One region of the Cupriavidus sp. 291-E7 genome, then DNA from elsewhere that is predicted to be linked to it. Evidence: predicted binding sites of a transcription regulator. Region 1 holds the regulator's gene; each other region holds the start of a gene.
The links. The regulator NrdR, encoded in region 1, represses ribonucleotide reductase genes. The targets are predictions, from matches to a motif close to CACNANATNTNGTG.

Region 1 (3,277 bases):
GCCGTTATCCCCGTTATAGAGGGGCCCAAACAGCGAGATCGTAGGCGGGTCGCCGGCATCCGCGCTGGCGGAATCGGCACGAACAATCAGGGCGATCTTTACGGTCTTGACGTTGCGCCAGTCGTCGGCGTTTATTGCCGACGCAGCGGCGTACTTGTCCGGCACATCGTCGCCATTGGTGCTGATGCCATAGATCAACTGCATGTTCTCCACGCCCGGAACGAGTTCCTGGGTCTGGAAGACGGTGGCGCTTTCCTGGCCACTCGCGGCACGTTCGCGGTACTTGCACATCAGCGATGGCTTGCCATTGGCGCCGTTGCCAATGTAGAGAATCGAGAGGCCCCGCTGCGAGGCGGCGCTGTCGATGTCGGTGTATCCGGCAACGCCCTGACCCGAACAGTCGACGACGGATTCATCCGGCTTGGTGGTGTTGGCCTGCTGACCAACACCGAAATACCTGATGATGACGGCGTCGCTGGCATTGATGCCCGGGCTGGCTCCGCACGCCAGGGTTTCGCTGTCATTCGGATTTGCGCAGTTGTCGAGGCCGACAATCATGGGGTCGGCGACGGACATCATGCCGCCGGTGTCATTGACCACCGGAACATAGGCGGTCTGGCGCATGAGTCGCATCATGACGGACAGGGCAAAATTGCCCCGTTCCTCGAGATTGGCATTGTCGTTGATCGTCTCGTAGCTACTGCGGCTCATCATGTAGAACGAGATGCCGGCCATCAGCACGAGCAGGCTGATCACGAGCGTCACCATCAGTTCGACCAGCGTGAAACCTCCGCTGCGACGGTTTGGCGAGCGATGGGGTGTCGGGCGTGTCTTCAATTGGCGACTCCTGGCGAGACAACCACGACAATCTGTACCGAAGCCGTTCCGTCGGCCTGGTTGCCGTCCGGAGTGCCAGTGTCACTGGAGTCGTTGAAGCGCGAGAGCCAGCCGATCTTGACCACCAGAGGGGTGTCTTTCGTGGACGCGTTTCCGCCAGCCACGGCGTTGCAACTCCAGGTGTACCCAGAACCCGCCGTCCAAGTGTTCGCATCGCGGCAGATGACGGCGCGGCCGCCCGGCAGGCTGCTGGTGACCCTGCGCGACCATTCAGCGATATCGAATGTTGCCGAAATAGGACCGCAGTTTGCCGGCGTATTCGCACACGCGGTCTTATAGAGATTGGTCGCGTCCGAAATCTGCGGAATGCCGAGCTTCGTGTCGAAGTTGTCGAATGTGCCCGCGTTGATCTGCGCACCGTTGGCACGCATACGGTCCGCGATGTCATTGGCCAGTTGCAAGGCCAGGACATCATAGGAAGACTGTTGTGCGAAGCGGAATGACTTGAGCAGCAAGTTGGCCACTGCCAGCACGCCGAATGCGAGCACGACAATGGCTACCAATGCTTCAAGCATGGTGAAGCCAGCTGCCTCCCGGCAGCGAGATTGACCCATTTGTGACTCCCGTCCAAAAAAACGACAGTTCTTTTTTGTTCTTTGCGCGGCGCGCTGGACTTCTTGTGCGTCCGGACCTCTGCTGGGTCCGGTTGACGCGTGGCGGCTGTACTTTGCAGTGCTTCGATGCGATTAAAACGCGTGCTTGCTCGCCGGCCTCCTTACCCGAAGGAGGCTAGTGCAGATTAGACAGCTTTTTTGTGGAAGTAGCTACCCCTTTCGTGGGGTAGGGGTTGAAAATTCGTCGAGTACGTCGCGGAATTCCGACACATCTTCGAAGCTTCGATAAACAGAAGCGAAGCGGATGTAGGCAATTTTGTCGAGTTTGCGCAGCTCGCGCATGACCAGCTCGCCCACCTGGCTGCTCGGGATTTCCTTCTCGCCCAGGGCGAGCAGCTTTTCCTCGATGCGCAGGATGGCCTCGTCGATTGCCTCGGCCGATACCGGCCGCTTGCGCAGGGCCAGACGCATCGAATCCTTGAGCTTGGCGCGGGTGTAGTCCACGCGGGAGCCGTTCTTCTTGACGATGGCCGGGAAGAACAGCTCGATTCGTTCGTAGGTGGTGAAGCGGCGGTCGCAGGCCTCGCAACGCCGGCGGCGACGCACGGTTTCACCGTCTTCGGAGACGCGGCTATCGAGGACCTGGGTATTGGAATGACCGCAGAAGGGGCATTTCATGCCTGACCACCTGAAGAAATATGCCAGCCCGCATTTTGCATCTTTGAGTTCTGCTGCGGGGTTGTGGCGGGTCAACCGGCGCCGCCTGCCGAGGGCAGGCGGCGCCGTTGGTGCGTACTAACTATAGATACGCTTTAGAACGTAGAACGGATCGGCCGATCAGCCGTACACCGGGAAGCGGCGCGTCAGGGCGGAAACCTGTTCGCGCACGCGGGCGATGTTGGCTTCGTCGTGCGGGTTGTCCAGCACGTCGGCGATCAGGTTGGCCACCTGGCGGGCTTCTTCTTCCTTGAAGCCGCGCGTGGTCATGGCCGGCGAGCCCAGGCGGACGCCCGAGGTCACGAACGGCTTTTCCGGATCGTTCGGGATGGCGTTCTTGTTCACGGTGATATGCGCGTCGCCCAGGATCTTCTCGGCTTCCTTGCCGGTGATCTGCTTGGCGCGCAGGTCCACCAGCATCACGTGGCTTTCGGTCTTGCCCGACACGATGCGCAGGCCGCGCGAGATCAGCGTCTCGGCCAGCACGGCGGCGTTCTTCACCACCTGCTGCTGGTATTCCTTGAACTCGGGCTGCAGCGCTTCCTTGAAGGCCACGGCCTTGCCGGCGATTACGTGCATCAGCGGGCCACCCTGGATGCCCGGGAAGATGGCCGAGTTGATGGCCTTCTCGTGCTCGGCTTTCATCAGGATCACGCCACCGCGCGGGCCACGCAGGCTCTTGTGGGTGGTGGTGGTCACGAAGTCGGCGTGCGGCACCGGGTTCGGGTAGACACCGGCGGCGATCAGGCCGGCGTAGTGGGCCATGTCCACCATGAAGTAGGCGCCAACTGCCTTGGCAACCTTGGAGATGCGTTCGAAGTCGATGCGCAGGGCGAAGGCCGAGGCGCCGGCGATGATCAGCTTCGGCTTGGTCTCGTGAGCCTGCTTTTCCAGCGCGTCGTAATCGATGTCTTCCTGTGCGTTCAGGCCGTAGCTCACCACGTTGAACCACTTGCCGCTCATGTTCAGCGCCATGCCGTGGGTCAGGTGACCACCTTCGGCCAGGCTCATGCCCATGATGGTGTCGCCCGGCTTGAGCATGGCGAAGAACACGCCCTGGTTGGCCTGCGAGCCCGAGTTCGGCTGCACGTTGGCGGCTTCGGCGCCAA
Region 2 (3,277 bases), on a different contig from region 1:
ACTCTCCACGGGTCGGTGGTAGCCCATGACGCGGGTCCAGACCTCGCAGGGCTGGCGCTCGTCGTCGCGCAGGGTGATAGCGGTGTCGGCGGTGTCGATGGAGAAATGCTGGCTGACGGAAAGATCGGTCATGGCATGCGCTCGCAGGTTGAAACTTCGGGTTGGAACATCGGGAGAAACAACTCAGGCCGCCTGCTGCGTCCGCTTGCGCGCGAAGATCTCCTCGTCGCATTTGGGGCAGAAGCGGTGTTCGCCGGCCAGATAGCCGTGCGTGGGACAAACGGAGAACGTGGGCGTGACCGTGATATACGGCAGCCGGAACGACTCAAGCGCCCGGCGCACCAGGCACTGGCAGGCGTCGCCACTTGACAGGCGCTCGCCCATGTACAGGTGCAGGACCGTGCCGCCCGTGTATTTGGACTGCAGCGTTTCCTGCCGCGCCAGCGCTTCGAACGGATCGTCGGTAAAGCCCACGGGCAATTGCGACGAGTTCGTGTAGTACGGCTGCGCGGCCGTGCCGGCCTGCACGATGTCGGGCCAGCGCTTGCGGTCCTCGCGCGCAAAGCGGTAGGTCGTGCCTTCGGCCGGCGTTGCCTCAAGGTTGTACATATGGCCCGTGGCTTCCTGATATTCGACGATGCGGCCGCGCACATGGTCGAGCAGACGCAGCGCCATCGCGTGGCCCGTCTCGCTGGTGATGTCGTGCGCGTCGCCCGTGAAGTTACGGATCATCTCGTTGATGCCGTTCACGCCCAGCGTGGAGAAATGGTTGCGCAGCGTGCCGAGGTAGCGCTTGGTATAGGGAAACAGCCCCTGATCCATCAGTTGCTGGATACGTTCACGCTTGGCTTCCAGCGTATCCCGCGCGATATCGAGCAGCGTGTCGAGCCGGGCCAGCAACGCTGGTTCATCGCCCCGATGCAGGTAGCCCAGCCGTGCGCAGTTGATGGTGACCACGCCGAGGGACCCGGTCTGCTCGGCGCTGCCGAACAGACCGTTGCCGCGCTTGAGCAGCTCGCGCAGGTCGAGCTGCAGGCGGCAGCACATCGATCGCACCATATTGGGCGTCAGATCCGAATTCACGAAATTCTGGAAGTACGGAAGGCCGTATTTGGCGGTCATCTCGAACAGCCGCCGGGCGTTCTCGCTGTCCCACGGAAAATCGGGCGTGATGTTGTACGTCGGAATCGGGAACGTAAAGACGCGCCCCTTGGCATCGCCCTGCGTCATCACTTCGATGTAGGCGCGGTTGATCATGTCCATCTCCGCCTGCAGGTCGCCATAGCGGAATGGCATTTCCTGGCCGCCGATCACCGGCACCTGCTCCTTGAGGTCGTCCGGGCAGGTCCAGTCGAAGGTCAGGTTCGTGAACGGCGTCTGCGTGCCCCAGCGCGACGGCACGTTGAGGTTGTAAATCAGCTCCTGGATGTGCTGCCGGACTTCCGCATAGTTCATCGCGTCCTTGCGGATGAACGGCGCCATATAGGTGTCGAACGAAGAAAACGCCTGCGCGCCGGCCCATTCGTTCTGCATCGTGCCCAGGAAATTCACGATCTGCCCAACCGCGCTCGACATATGCCGCGGCGGCGACGCCTCGACCTTGCCCGGCACGCCATTGAGTCCTTCATGCAGCAGCGTGCGCAGCGACCATCCCGCGCAATAGCCGGACAGCATGTCGAGGTCGTGGATATGCAGGTCGCCCGCGCGATGCGCCGCGCCGGCTTCTGGCGCATAGACATGCGAGAGCCAGTAATTGGCCGTGACCTTGCCGGCCACGTTGAGAATCAGGCCGCCCAGCGAATACCCCTGGTTGGCGTTGGCGTTGATCCGCCAGTCCTGGCGGTCGAGGTATTCGTTGATCGATGACTCGACATCCACCGTCGTTCTGCTCATGGCCATTTCCGGCATCGCGTCCGCTCCCTCATACAAGATGTGGTGCGGATTCTTCCACATGACCACTATATGTAGCTTTGGCCTAGATCAAATGTCGATATCAGGGGTATTTGGGGCCTGCCAGGCGAAACGGCGCCGAACCTATTAACATGGCCGCTTTCGCCCACAAAACGACTTCTCCCCACAATGACCGTTCTGTCCGACTTTCCGATTACCGCCAAATGGCCTGCGCAACATCCCGAGCGCCTGCAGCTGTATTCGCTGAATACCCCCAATGGCATCAAGGTATCGCTGATGCTGGAAGAGACCGGCCTGCCCTACGAGCCGCAACTGGTACGGTTCGACAAGCATGACCAGATGTCGCCGGAATTCCTGTCGCTGAACCCCAATAACAAGATCCCGGCGATCATCGATCCCAACGGTCCCGGCGGCAAACCGCTGGCCCTGTGGGAATCGGGCGCAATCCTGGTCTACCTGGCCGAGAAGGCCGGCAAGTTCATGTCGGCGGACCCGGCGCTGCGCTACGAAACTATCCAGTGGGTGATGTGGCAGATGGGCGGAATCGGGCCGATGTTTGGCCAGGTGGGCTTCTTCCACAAATTCGCGGGCAAGGACTACGAAGACAAGCGTCCGCGCGACCGTTACGTGGCCGAGACCAAGCGGCTGCTGAAGGTGCTGGACGAACGGCTCAAGGGCCGTGAGTGGATTATGGGCGACGACTACACGATCGCCGATATCGCCACGTTCCCGTGGGTGCGCAACCTGCTGGGTTTCTACGAGGCCGGCCCCCTGGTCGGCATCGAGGACTTCCCCGAGGTATCGCGCGTACTCAAGGCATTCGAGGCACGCCCTACCGTGCAGCGCGCCGTGAACATTCCGAAGCGCCCGGAATAAGACTGCAACGCACGCGCTACGCGGCGCAGCCCAGCAATGCGCTGATCGCCGCGGCTTCCTCACGCACCGCGCGGCCGATGGGTCCGTCGATCGAAGGGTCGAAGCCGCCGGTGGCGCCAAGCGCGGTGAGCACCGCGCAGACACGGCCCGTGTAGTCGCGCACCGGCGCCGCCACGGCGCTGATGCCTTTCAGGTTGGTATCGCGCACGGCCGCGCAGCCCTGCATCCGCACGGGTTCGCGCAGCACTCCAAGCGGGTCTTTTTCGTCGAGGTCGGCGCGTTGCGCCGGCGTGAGCGCATCCAGCTCAGCCTGTGCCAGCGCCTGGACGTTCGAATCGTCGAGCATGCCCAGGAACACCCGTCCCGTGGCCGACCACAGCAGCGGCATCACCGACCCCACGCGCACATTCACCGTCACCGGCAGACCCGGCTCCTCGATTCGCACGATGGTCGGCCCCTTGTTGCCCATCACCGCGATAAAGCACGTCAC
Region 3 (3,277 bases), on a different contig from region 1:
AGACCGCGCCCTTGCGCTTGCCGCCCTGGTTCACGGCCACGGCCGTGTCGTTGACCACCTTCAGGAACGGCACCACACCCTGCGACTTGCCGTTGGTGCCCTTGATGTGCGAACCGAGCGCGCGCACGTTGGTCCAGTCGTTGCCCAGGCCGCCGGCGAACTTCGACAGCAGCGCGTTTTCCTTCAGGGCTTCGTAGATGCCTTCCAGGTCGTCCGACACCGTGGTCAGGTAGCACGACGACAGCTGCGAGCGGCGCGTGCCCGAGTTGAACAGCGTCGGCGTGGACGACATGAAGTCGAACGACGACAGCAGCTGGTAGAACTCGATGGCGCGGGCTTCGCGGTCCTTTTCTTCCAGCGCCAGGCCCATCGCCACGCGCATGAAGAACGCCTGCGGCATTTCGATGCGTACTTCGTCAACGTGCAGGAAGTAGCGGTCGTACAGCGTCTGCAGGCCGAGGTAGTTGAACTGGAAGTCGCGCGAGGCGTCCAGCGCGGCGCCCAGGCGGGCCAGGTCGTACGTGGCCAGCTTTTCGTCCAGCAGCTCGGCTTCGATGCCGCGCGCGATGAACTTCGGGAAGTACTCGGCGTACTTCGTCGACATTTCGGTCTGGGTCACTTCGGTGCCCAGGATTTCCTTGCGGATCGTGTGCAGCAGGATACGGGCGGTCACCTGGCTGTAGGCCGGGTCCTTCTCGATCAGCGTACGCGCGGCCAGGATGGCCGAGTCGTAGACCTGCGTCATCGGCACGCCGTCGTACAGGTTCTTGAGCGTTTCCTTCAGGATCGGCTCGGCACTCACGGCATTGCCCAGACCGCTGCAGGCGTTGTCGATCAGCGCGTGCAGCGCCACCAGGTCCAGCGGGTAGCTCACGCCCTTGTCGGTCACGTTGAACGACACGCCGGCTTCCTGCACGCGGGCCACGGCTTGCGCGTTGGCCTGAGCGCGTTCCTGCGTGCGCTTTTCGCGGTACAGCACGTAGGCGCGGGCCACCTCATGTTCGCCCGAGCGCATCAGCGCCAGTTCCACGTGATCCTGCACGTCTTCGATATGGAAGGTGCCGCCATTCGGACGGCTGCGCACCAGCGCGCGCACCACGCCCTGGGTCAGTTGCTCGACCAGCTCGCGCACGCGCGCGGACGCCGCGCCCTGGCCACCGTTGACGGCCAGGAAGGCCTTGGTCACGGCCACGGCAATCTTGTTCGGCTCGAACGCCACCACGGCGCCGTTACGGCGGATCAGCTTGTAGTCCTGGTACGAAACACCTGCAGCGGCAGGGCTCTGCTGCGAGCTACCGGCTGCTGCGCCACCAATTCCAGTTGCGCCAGTCACGCCGGTGGTTTGTTGTTCGTTTTGGGCCGTTTGCATGAGGTAACTCCGGTATTAACCCTGTGATGAATACTTCTGTTCTTGTACTGAGACGACAAAGTCCCTAGCAAAATGCGCTTCCTAAGACACTTGATTCAGGCCAGGCCAGATGCGAACCAAACTGCTCGTGCGGACATTTTGCTAGGGACTTTCGGTACTGCTCCGGCCCGATAACCAATATGCGTTAGATGACGCCTGTCACGGCGGCGGCTACTGCACTTCCGGGCCGGCTCCCCGGCGGCACCACTAGATGTTGTGGTGCCGTTCAAAACTGGGCCTAAGTATAGTGAAAAGAGACAGCATGACCAGTCTTGACAAGCGCGCGGGGCGGGCTGAGGCTCCCGGTGCGGCGGCGCCACATTCCCGCAAAGCGCGCTGCCTCAAGGCTTCGCGGCGTCACGTTCGGTGGCGCACAAAATTTCGAAAATTTTTTAATTGGAATGGATCACCGATAGGTGACCCAGGATGGGGCGCGGTACCGTCCACCGGGGGGCGCGATTGTAGCCCCGATTGCGCCGAAATGAGGCGGCGCGCAGGCAACAGCACGGGAATTTTTCACCGCCATGACAACCTGCACCGCATGGGGTCTTGTCATCGCCACTTTCGCCGTCACGGCCCATCCGGACCCATCACGACCGACGTGAGGTGTTTGCACAACATCGGGGGAAATACCTACCCGGTCACCCCTGCCGCCGATACGGCAACAGTGCGGGCGGCAGTTGCGCCAGCATGGCCAGGCGATCCCAGTCGAAGTGAGGCCCCGGGTCCGTCTTCCGGCCGGGCGCGATATCGCTGTGACCGGCAACACCCTGGATCGGATACGCAACGCGCAGCGCGGCCACCAGCGCACCGGCGGTACCGTACTGGGCCAGCGTGAATGGCTGGTCGTCGGTGCCTTCGATCTCGATGCCGATGGAGAAATCATTGCAGCGTTGCCGCCCGCAATAGTCGGACTGGCCCGCATGCCATGCGCGCTGGGTGCAAGGGACGAACTGCACCAGCTCGCCATCGCGCGCAATCAGGAAGTGGGCCGATACGCGCACGTCACGGATCGTCTCGAAGAACGGATGGCGCGACACGTCGAGCCGGTTCTGGAAGAACGCTTCGATGTCGCCAGTGCCGAACTGGCCCGGCGGCAGGCTGATGTTGTGGATCACCACCACGTCCAGCGGCATGCCCGCGGGGCGGGCATCGAAATTGGGGGACGGCGCGCGGCGGGCGGCGGGCACCCAACCGTCGGCGTCCGGCAGGAAGTCGTGCGCGCTGGCCGCGTCAGGCATCGCGGCCCTCGCCTTCGGCCAGCGGCTCGCCCTCGTCCACGGCGGCTTGTCCGTCGCGGCCTTCGCGCTCGTCACGGATGCCAAGCTGCTGGATGCGATAGCGCAACTGCCGGAAGTTCAGCCCCAGCAGCGGCGCGGCGGCGGTGCGGTTGAAACCGGTCTGCCTGAGCGCGCGCAGGATCAGCTCCCGCTCCACGGCTTCGAGCCGCGCGGGCAGGTCGATCGGGAAGTCGAGGTTGGCCAGCGCCGTGGCCAGCGGGTCGTTTTCCACAACACCGCCCGGCTCCGGTTCCGGCGCCAGCTCGGGCAGCGTCACGACAGGTGCCGCCGCGCCCGGTGCCGGCCAGGTGGCCGGACTGCCCCATGCGTGATAGCCGGCCGGCACCGGGGCAGCCGCTGGGGCATGCATCACCGCGGGCGCGCCCGCCTGCAGCATGGTGGCGCGCTCCATGCCGGCATCGAGCGGGCCCAGGTCCGCCACCGCGATTTCTTCGGACTCCGCGAACGCATAGGCGCGCTCCAGCAGGTTTTCCAGCTCACGCACGTTGCCGGGGAACGGGTACGTCGTCAGCCTGTCCAGCGCGGCGCGCGACAGTCGCTTGGGATGCGCATCGCCATAGCGCGCGGC

Region 2: the regulator NrdR is predicted to act here: its motif matches at 1,925-1,938, upstream of AC3FLX_RS07395 (ribonucleoside triphosphate reductase).
Region 3: the regulator NrdR is predicted to act here: its motif matches at 1,614-1,627, upstream of AC3FLX_RS24800 (ribonucleoside-diphosphate reductase subunit alpha).

The regions. Positions count from the first base shown of each region.
Region 1 covers NZ_JBYOJV010000002.1:268,352-271,628, forward strand. The annotation lists gene AC3FLX_RS04145 (PilW family protein) at 1-837, opposite strand, end outside; gene pilV (type IV pilus modification protein PilV) at 834-1,451, opposite strand; gene nrdR (transcriptional regulator NrdR) at 1,662-2,129, opposite strand; gene glyA (serine hydroxymethyltransferase) at 2,289-3,277, opposite strand, start outside.
Region 2 covers NZ_JBYOJV010000003.1:306,788-310,064, reverse strand. The annotation lists gene nrdD (anaerobic ribonucleoside-triphosphate reductase) at 1-132, opposite strand, end outside; gene AC3FLX_RS07395 (ribonucleoside triphosphate reductase) at 184-1,908, opposite strand; gene AC3FLX_RS07390 (glutathione binding-like protein) at 2,080-2,787, shown strand; gene AC3FLX_RS07385 (IclR family transcriptional regulator) at 2,804-3,277, opposite strand, start outside.
Region 3 covers NZ_JBYOJV010000016.1:83,934-87,210, forward strand. The annotation lists gene AC3FLX_RS24800 (ribonucleoside-diphosphate reductase subunit alpha) at 1-1,369, opposite strand, end outside; gene ampD (1,6-anhydro-N-acetylmuramyl-L-alanine amidase AmpD) at 2,050-2,649, opposite strand; gene AC3FLX_RS24810 (sigma-54-dependent transcriptional regulator) at 2,642-3,277, opposite strand, start outside.